DNA from 2 places in the Scytonema sp. NUACC21 genome. Region 1 is predicted to be linked to the other one. Evidence: predicted binding sites of a transcription regulator. Region 1 holds the regulator's gene; the other holds the start of a gene.
What was found. Region 1 encodes HrcA, which represses chaperone genes, less so after heat shock. Its sites were predicted from a motif close to TTAGCACTCNNGANTCNNGAGTGCTAA; they were not measured.
Positions count from the first base shown of each region.

Region 2: groES (co-chaperone GroES) is a predicted target of HrcA. The motif match lies at 2,006-2,032, and genes of this name have one in related genera.

Region 1 covers NZ_BAAFZH010000106.1:171,512-176,255, forward strand. Annotated here, with positions in the region: gene ACYRY3_RS38565 (hypothetical protein) at 1-343, opposite strand, end outside; gene ACYRY3_RS38570 (DUF2834 domain-containing protein) at 350-1,030, opposite strand; gene hrcA (heat-inducible transcriptional repressor HrcA) at 1,275-2,363, opposite strand; gene ACYRY3_RS38580 (rhodanese-like domain-containing protein) at 2,791-3,147, opposite strand; gene ACYRY3_RS38585 (hypothetical protein) at 3,234-3,635, opposite strand; gene ACYRY3_RS38590 (hypothetical protein) at 3,643-4,287, opposite strand; gene ACYRY3_RS38595 (DUF3352 domain-containing protein) at 4,536-4,744, shown strand, end outside.
Region 2 covers NZ_BAAFZH010000020.1:8,564-13,307, forward strand. Annotated here, with positions in the region: gene ACYRY3_RS01405 (hypothetical protein) at 83-532, shown strand; gene rpmA (50S ribosomal protein L27) at 752-1,048, opposite strand; partial or broken gene ACYRY3_RS01415 (bL21 family ribosomal protein) at 1,274-1,486, opposite strand; gene groES (co-chaperone GroES) at 1,678-1,989, opposite strand; gene ACYRY3_RS01425 (hypothetical protein) at 2,231-2,434, shown strand; partial or broken gene ACYRY3_RS01430 (response regulator) at 2,960-3,193, shown strand; gene ACYRY3_RS01435 (CHAT domain-containing protein) at 3,195-4,744, shown strand, end outside.

The DNA of each region.
Region 1 (4,744 bases):
GCAGAAAAGCATCCTTTTGTCCGGCAAATTCTTGGTTTGCGTCTCGAAGAGCCAAATAAGGTAAAAGACCAAGTATACCCGCACCTACTCCTGCCAAAGCGAAGGGCCAAAAAGGAATCTCTTGCATTCTGCCATCAAAAAACAAAACACCGCAGTAAATCAATAGCAAAATACCAACGAGAGAGAATATTGAGAGTACAATAGCATTGATTTCTGACCAATTCAGACTCACAATGTTCTTTAGTAAAGTGAGAGTTTCCTCTAGGTGTAGTGGCGGAGCCAAAAATAAAATGTAGGCTATAAATCCAGCCCACAATGACCAAAGAGCTAATTTTCTATTCATGAATATTTAGTTTCCAGCTGGTTGTTGCTGATTGTGTACAGTGCCCATACCCGTTTTGGGTAAAGGCGGACGCAAGCACAAGTAAATCAAAGGACCAAACAAAGGGATCAAAGCTATTAACCAGAACAACTGAGGATTTTCCATATCCCGACGAGCCATATCGTCTTTAAGTAACGCCGGAAATAACAGGCAAAGCAGGCAAAAATCAATGCTCATGACATGGATAAAGCGGCTAGTTTGCCATTGATGCAAAAAATCTCCCCAGTCTCCTCCCCTAACACCATAGGCGACTAAAACAGCAGTGCCAACAGTTAAGGCAATACCAGTCAAGCGAGAATCCAGTATTGTCAGAAAAAGATTCTTTTCACCGGGAAACTTTGGATTGGGTTCCCGTAAAGATAGGTAAGGCAGCAAAGCAAACGCGCCAACGCCAAAGGAAGCAAGGGCAAAAATCCAAGCAGGAACTTTTTGCCCTCTACCATCAGCAAACACGAGCGTACCGTAAATCATAGGCCAAACACCCATGATATTAAAAAGTGCCACGACAAGAGGGTTGATTCCTTGCCACTGCCCAGTGGCAAGATTTTTAATCAACTCGAATGTGTCGGGTCGATTGGGAGGTGCGAAGACAAAAGCATAGACAATAAAGCCCAGCCAAAGTAACCCAAATGCAATTTTTCTCACCATAATTCAAGTTTTTAGTAGTTAAGGGTTAGTCGTTAGTAGTTAGTACTTGTCATTACTAATCACTAAGCACAAAACAACTTCTAAAAAATAAATTATCCCGGAATTTGGGCTGGATTCACTTGCCACCCACCTTAGAGGATGGAATGCTCGATCGTCCCACAAGAAAAACTTGGATATTTTTTAATTTAGAAGTCCCTAACAGTAACTATTAATCCATCAGTTTTGAATTTAGGCGAAGCAAGTGTTAGGAATTGAAGAGACTAAACGCCTCCGACAGGTAATCAGCTGCTGCTGACACAACTGCGATCGCACTTTCATAATCCAGGCGTGTTGGTCCAAGCACTCCCACACTGCCTACTGGTACTAAGCCTCGGCGGTAAGTGGAAGAAATCAACGAGCAACCCCGTATGGGTTCCAAGGGATTCTCAGCACCGATACGAACATTAACCCGAGGCTTGCCCACTTCCTCAGTTTCTGGTTGTTCAAATATTAACTGCCAAAGTTGGTCTTGTTCTTCTTCCAGCAGGTGGATAAGCGTTTGCACTTGCTGTAATTCAGAGAATTCAGGTTGGCGTAAAACCTCAGCAATACCGCGAACCATAATCTGTGTTGCAGATGGTTTAAAAGCGCGGCGAGTTAACTCTGCAAATGACTTTTTGACAAACTCGCTATAGCTTTGAAATTCCCGATCTAGTTCACTCCAGTCTAGATTAGCCAATTCTACTAGACCGCGACCCCGCAGATGACTATTCAAGAAGTTAGAGACTATTTGCAACTTATGGTCGATGGCTTCTGTGTCAGGTTGTACATCATCCTTTGGATGAGGTAGATCCATAACTGCTGAATGAGTCTCGTATCCATCTGTCACCACAATTAGCATGACTCGTCCCGCTTCAATTTGCACTAATTGTAGATGTCGCACCGCAGCAGTATTGGTTTGTGGCATAGTAATTAGGGTGATGCAACCACTTAAGGTTGACAAAATCTGTGCGGCTCCCTGTAGAAGCGCTTCCAAACTCCACTCTTCCCACTTAAGGTGTTGTTGCAGTACCACTTCTACCTCCCGTCCTAGGGTTTCAGAAGGGGTAATCAGCCGATCAACATAAATCCGATAACCGGAGTCAGAAGGTACGCGTCCGGCAGAAGTATGGGGTTGGTACAGGAACCCTGATTTTTCCAAAGCGCCCATAACATTGCGGATTGTTGCCGAGCTCACACCAAGGTTATATTCCTCAACTAGAGCTTTGGAACCGACAGGTTCTGCTGTGGCAATGTAATGACGTATGGTTGCCCAAAGTATATGTTGTTGCCGATTGGTTAACTGAACTTGCATAAGGGGTTTTTTACTGAAGCCGAATTTTAAGTAAAGTTTGAAAAAGTTAATGGAGACAACTCCAAAAAGGATTAATATTGTTAAGGCAAGATATCAAATTATGTACTTCTATGGAAATAAATTAAAGAAAGTTCCAGCACAGCCCCTGATAAAAGTATTTTTTAGTACAAAAGAATCTAGTTAAAAAGCTAATGAAATTGGAGTACAACGATTTCCCTCTCATCCTGGATGATTCCATAAGCTTCTCACAATCGCTGTATTTCAAGTTACCAATTTTTACCTAAGTCAAAAAAAATAGATGTGAGTGAAACAAGTGAGACACTTGCTTCAGAGGAATTAAGAGCGATCGCGTACTTGCTTAAACATAGCAAAAGTTAGTTAAATACGCCACACAAGCGGTTATAATCAACACTTCGGTAACCCAAAACTAGTACTGAGGAATTGAAGGGTCAACCAAAATTGAATAAGCATCTATTCCGCCTGTGATATTTTTAACATTTGTAAACCCTTGAGCGATCAACCACTGACACATCTGAGCAGAACGGACGCCATGATGGCAGAGTACGAGAGTTTCAGCGTGGGGATTCAAGCGAGTCTGAATCTGCTCTCCCCATTCAGCAAAATTGCTCAAAGGTAGATTGACAAAACCATCAATGCGAGCTATTTCCAGCTCTTGCGGTTCGCGCACGTCTACAAGCTGGAGATCTGGATCTTTTGCAGATAAACGTTGTGCCAGTTCCTCTACAGGAATTTCGGTGATTTGCTCGAAAGGTTTGCCTGTCATGAAGTTCTTACAATAATTGCCTGTATCTTCATGTTGGCAGAAAATCTTCCCTTTGGAGATAAGAACCCTGCCTCAAAGGGGGAAAGCTAAGCATCAGTAAACCAAAAAGTTTTTTCCTGAAGAGCAATCGCTTTTTGTTCCCACTGGTAAAGATTCTCTTCCTTCACTGCTGCCAATTCCAGAGCTAAGTAAGTATCCCAATACAAATAACCAGTTTCGCAGCGTCTCCACAAACGCTGTTGAATATCATCGGTCATTTGATTCAAATCGACATCACAAGCTAGCTCAGTAATCCAACTGATAGCTGTTTGAGGATCGATGCGATCGCATTTTTCAAAGTAATTACACTTATGACATTTAATACGATTTAATTCTTCTGAAGTGACCACGACTAGTAATCGAGAACGAGCACGAGTCAATAACGTGTACCACTGAAAAGTCTCTTCTAAAGATGGTTCACCAGTTCCATCAAATAAACAAAAAGCCACACAAGCTTCAAATTCTCGCCCTTTCGCTTGTTCCGCGCAATGCTTCTGGCACAATAAGCATTGTATTGCATTCATTTTGTTTATGAATTTCACAGGCAAATAGAGTAGCACATACTGTTTTGCCAGTTCCTGGAGCGCTTTGGACTACACAAACCCTATTCCTAAATATGTCAGTTAACCATTGGTTATATCCAAACAAGGTTCTGAGTGGTTGTTCAAGTACTTCTCTTTGGTACCGAGTCAATATAGGTGAGTAGCGATAAGTACTATATACAAATTTGTACCAATCGGAATCTCGTTGGTGATTCCAGTAGTAAGCTGGATGTTCAGCAAGTTCGGTTCCATGAGGGTTTATAAGTTCTGTGATTGTTATGGGACATTCGCGATCGCGAATCTCAAATGTATCGTCATAAACATCACCACGTAAACCAGCTTTTATGACGACAATGTCCCCACTTGACTCTCGTTGCCAGATAACGCGCAACTCGCCCGATCTAGTTCGCCGTAGGTTGTCGTATCCGCTTAAAGCAATCGTGTTTGTCCGTTCTTCCTGAGTTAAACGACACAAGATGTCATAGACTGTCTGGAGATCGCGAAATGGTAGTTTTTGTATTTCACGGAAGGCTGCCCGAATAATTTTCACCTGTACCATAAAATACTAACTGCCCCTAATATTCCCATTCGAGTTGAAAATTTACTATTTTTATTAGGCATAACAATTTTGAGCGAAGAACGAGCCGCAAGCCCCTGCCTTCTGGGGATGGGCTGAGCAGTACTTATGCCTAGAGAGTATAGGCAATGAGCGTTCGCGATTTAAACTAAGTCCTAGTAGTGACGCTGTCTTTAAATCCAGGCAGTTATATATTTGTTTGTGCGTTCATAGAAGTTTATGTAATAAATATGACACAACGCTTATTGTTCAAGACCATAACCGCTTGTCTTCTGGTGCTACTTTTGATTGGTACAGCTGGTTGTAACAGTACCAAAGCTCCTCCCAACCTCGTTACCCCTTCCGGGCAGCCAGATGCTGCTATATTTGTCTCCAAGCAAGCACCAGTGATGGTGTCATTGCTAGCAAATCCAGACCGCTTGCCAAGTTTGGAACGAGA
Region 2 (4,744 bases), on a different contig from region 1:
AGATGCTCATCCCCTCTCTGCCAGATCCCCGTTTATCTTCAAATAGGTTTGGAATCAACCCGTGCGCTATAAAATCTAACCCATGTCATTTTTGAGAAGATTTCCTTGGGTTTCCCTCTCTCTACTGCTGCTTACTTATGCTACCTACGGCTGGTGGATGGCCAAAGCCAACCTTCACGTGCTTGTATGGCCTGTGGCTTTTATGGCTGCTTTTCTTTTAGCAGCAGCTTTAACGACTCCCATGACTAGAATTGCAAAATACTCCTTTGTCATATTCAAGTCAAATATTAGGTCTTTTAGCGTTACCGTCTTAGCCGCTTTCTTGTTCTTTTTGATGCTTGCCTGGTTTCGCCTATTTCTAGATACCTTAGTTCTTGTTGCTGCTTGTATCTTGACAAGAATAGATTTTCAAACCGCTGGTTTTAGTGAAGAACAAACCTTTTGGGTTATATCTTTTCTATCCTGGATAGGTTTGGGTTCCGGTTTCTTAGTTTATAGGTTAACCTCATTCACAATCTTCCACTTAAATTAAGTGAAATGCTCCAATTGTAGGGTGGGCACTGTCCACCACCATACACTCCTTCCCATTACTAAAATTACCTATTTTCCTTCCTCTTCTCTGGACGAGGTGCGGTTCTTCACTTAGGTATTCTTTGAGGGGCACAGAAATAAAAAGGCGGGCAATGCCCACCCTACGTCACTCAAATTGTAAAGTAAGCAGTATTTTTCTTAAAACAAAACCACAAATTTGTTATGACGCAACAGCAGTTGCCTCAGCGGTCTCAGTTACCTCAGCCGCAGGGTAAACGCTAACTTTCTTGCGAGTTTTGCCCTTACGTTCAAAAGTCACTACACCATCAACTAAGGCAAACAGAGTGTCATCACTGCCTATGCCAACGTTGTTACCAGGGTGAAACTTGGTGCCGCGCTGACGTACAAGGATATTTCCCGCACGAACAACTTGACCGCCATAGCGCTTAACACCTAATCGTTGAGCATTAGAGTCACGACCGTTGCGTGTACTACCTGTTCCTTTCTTATGAGCCATGATTTCCTCTTGTGTCTCTTTTTCGATCTATTCAGCAGCTGAATTCCCAACAACGGGGATCTCAGCCTCTTACGCTTCAGTTGTCGTAGATGGTTCTATAGTATCAACTACAGCCTATGATTCTTCAGCACCAGTCAAGTGGCTTCGCTTCAATTCGTAAGTACCCTCAATGAATTAATGATTAATTCATTCGTCATTCAGGAATTTTTCATTACGAATTACGAATTATTCTGTCACTGGTGCTTCTGGTGGTTGGACAGTTTCGGCAGGTTCCGCGCTAACTGCTGTACTCGCTTGAGCTTCAGTTGCTACAGTTTCTTCTGAAGAAAGTACCGAACCATTCAGGCTGATGGAGTCAATCATTAATCTGGTGATTTCCTGGCGGTGTCCCCGCTTTTTGCGGGTTTTCTTCTTCGGTTTCATTTTATACACCAGGACGCCTCAGCCAAAATGTCCATGCCTCGTTCTAATGCACGACGTGCGTTTTCGTTGTATATAATGCGCTTTGCCATATTAGTCCTTTGCCTTTTGTCCTTTGCCTTTTGTCTTTATGTCTTTTGTCCTTTGTCTTTTGTCATTTGTGTTGTACTAATGACCAAGACCAATGACCAATGACTAATGACCAATAACTATGAAACGATTGCTAGAATATCTTTTTCAGAAAGGAGTACGTACTCGTCAGTACCCAGCTTGATGTCGGTACCTGCGTACTTAGAGTAAAGGACTTTGTCTCCTACTTTGACATCCAATGGCTGACGGCTGCCATCGTCCTTGAGTTTGCCTTCACCAACTGCAACAACTTCGCCTACTTGGGGCTTTTCTTTTGCAGTGTCGGGCAAATACAGACCACCAGCGGTCTTTTCTTCTGATGCACTGACTTTGACGAATACACGCTCGCCTAGAGGTTTAACTGTAGAAACGCTAAGAGATACTGCTGCCATACCATTTTCTCCAAAGTTAGCACTCTCGACTTCTGAGTGCTAATTTACCGAACGATAGCACATAAAGGCAAGATTTTCTGTTGTACGGGTTCCCGAACTTTATTTTTCCAGCACTTAAGTATTAATACTCAATTATTTCTAACTTTCGGGTTTTTTTCCGTAAGTAACGAATATTGGTATATGGGTAAATTGGTTTGCAAAGCTGGGAAATTGTTATAGAACAGTAATCAGGAGCTGCGAATTGAGTAACAATACAGTGATTGAGTCCAGCATTCAAATACCAACAACCACTAAACCACCACCAACGAAAAAAGCCCTATGTAATTCTCTAGAAACATTAGAAACTGTCAAATCGAAAGCTGAAATTTTTAAGAATGGCGAGATGACAGTTACTAAAGCCTGTTATGAAGCAAAAACCACGGCTCTTGCAAGTTTTTTGTTTTAGACTGATAATAGAGGATTACTCGGATAGGCTGTGGTATCACACCGCAAACCCTGACGTAATTGTGCGGACTATACAAGAAAGCAAATAACGTAGAAGAATATGCATTTTTGACCCATCCTTTGCCCGAGACTTCTCTAATAGTTCTGGTGAACTTCTGATAAAAGCTTAATATCCTCAAGGATATGGCACAGCAGTAAGTCCATGAAAGTGCGGGTTATCCATTTTTTGGGAGCATCTTAGGAGTAACACTTACTTGGTTATTCTGAACAATTATTATTTATTGAGTGTTTTTTAACCCGCAACTTTCAAAGCGATATATAATAACGCATTATGATTACTACTGCTCTACGTATCCTCACTAGACTTTCGCCGTTGGTTAACTAATTTCTTGAAAGTGATCCCCACTTTTGAGACTTCCACGAACAAAGTCAAGTTAGGTAGGAAAAAGCACAACACCGACCTATTCCACCGGAGAGGATGACTATTCAAGACCTTGATGGATCAAGCGCGACAAGTGCCACTGCTATGAAAGAACCCAGCATGAAAGATCACAAACGACTTCTACTAATTGATGATGACCCCAACCTAATTTTGCTGGTGAAGGATTATTTGGAATTCCGGGGTTATGAAGTCATCACCGCCGAAAATGGTCGCGAAGCACTGGAAATTTTGGAGCAGGATATTCCAGACATGATCATTTGCGACGTGATGATGCCGGAAATGGACGGATATACTTTTGTAGAACAAGTCCGGGGCACATTTGCCTTGGGAATTGCTACATGATGGCAGTGAGTTTTTAATCGCACGCCGGGATATTTCTGTATTACCAGTGCGTTCTGTGCAGCAGCGTCAAACCCAAGTGATTGGTGTGCAAAATCGTCCGTTGCGGTTGTTGTTTATGGCAACTTCGCCAGAAGATCCGAGAGTTCCCCCCTTGGGATTTGAGCGAGAAGAAGCGAACATTTTGCAAGCAACCAAGGATCGGCCTTTGGCGTTAATTGTTGAGGAAAGCGGTTCGGTTGCAGAGTTAGACAATTTGGTGAAATCCTACCCAGATAATTATTTTGATGTCTTTCACCTCACAGGACACGGCATAATTTATACCCAAAAAGATTACTCCAATTTGCTACCACAACAGGCAACCCTACCAGATAATACTCCCTGCTTTATCACTGAGGATGAAGTGGGGAATTTGCAACTAACCACCGTCAATGACTTAGCCAAAGCCTTTCGCGGACGCTGGCCCCGTGTAACTTTTCTTTCAGGCTGCCATACGGGACAGGTTCCTAACAAAGGGACAGTACCCTCAATGGCGCAAGCATTGGTGAAGGCGGGGGCAGGTATCGTTTTAGGCTGGGCGCGTCCTGTGTATGACCGCACGGGTATTGTGGCAGCCCAGGCACTTTATCAAGCTTTGGCAACGGGGGCGACTGTGGAAGCTGCTGTGAAAGCGGCGCAGCTGGAGATGATTGATAAGAAATGCAGCGACTGGCATTTGTTGCGGGTGTATCGGGATACGCGTCCCATCGCAGAACTGGTGACACCGCTGAGAACAAAAAATCGTGAAAAGCTGAAGTTTACAGTTCCAGAGCAAGAATTTCTCGATGAGCACAATCAAATTAAAGTTGCCAGTCGGTTTGAATTTGTAGGACGCAGACGACCTTTGCAACGCTGTCTGAGGGCTTTGCGGGAAACAAGCGACCAAATCGGCGTGTTTATTGCTGGGATGGGAGGACTGGGCAAAAGTACTCTGGCGGCACGGTTATGTACGCGGGTTGAGGCGCAGCGTCCTAACTTTGCACGGGTGGTGTTGATTGGGCCTTTGGATGAAAGGGGTTTGCTGAATAAGCTTTCTAGTAAGTATGAACGGTTTGCTAATGTCCCTGCACTGTTGAATGAACCAAAGGTAACACTTAAAGGGCGGTTGCAAAACTTTTTTGAGGCGATCGAACAAGAGCACAACCAACCTTTGCTGCTGGTGCTGGATGATTTTGAGCAGAACATCCCCACAGCGAATCTTGAAGATGGCTCACTGCTCTTAACGGCTCAAGCTTACGAGATTTTAGCAGCGATTTGTGCGGCATTAGAGGAGAACAAGGGAGAAAGTCGGCTGATTGTTACCTGTCGCTATTTAAAGGAAGATACTTTACCACCTCACCACCTGCATTTGGAATCTTTGGCGGGGATGAGCCGCAGTGATATTGATAAAATATGCTTTTCTTTAGATCGGGAAGTTAGACAGACCTTAAGAACTCAGCGGATTGTCAAGATTGCTGATGGTAATCCCCGCTTGCTGAAGTGGCTGTTAGA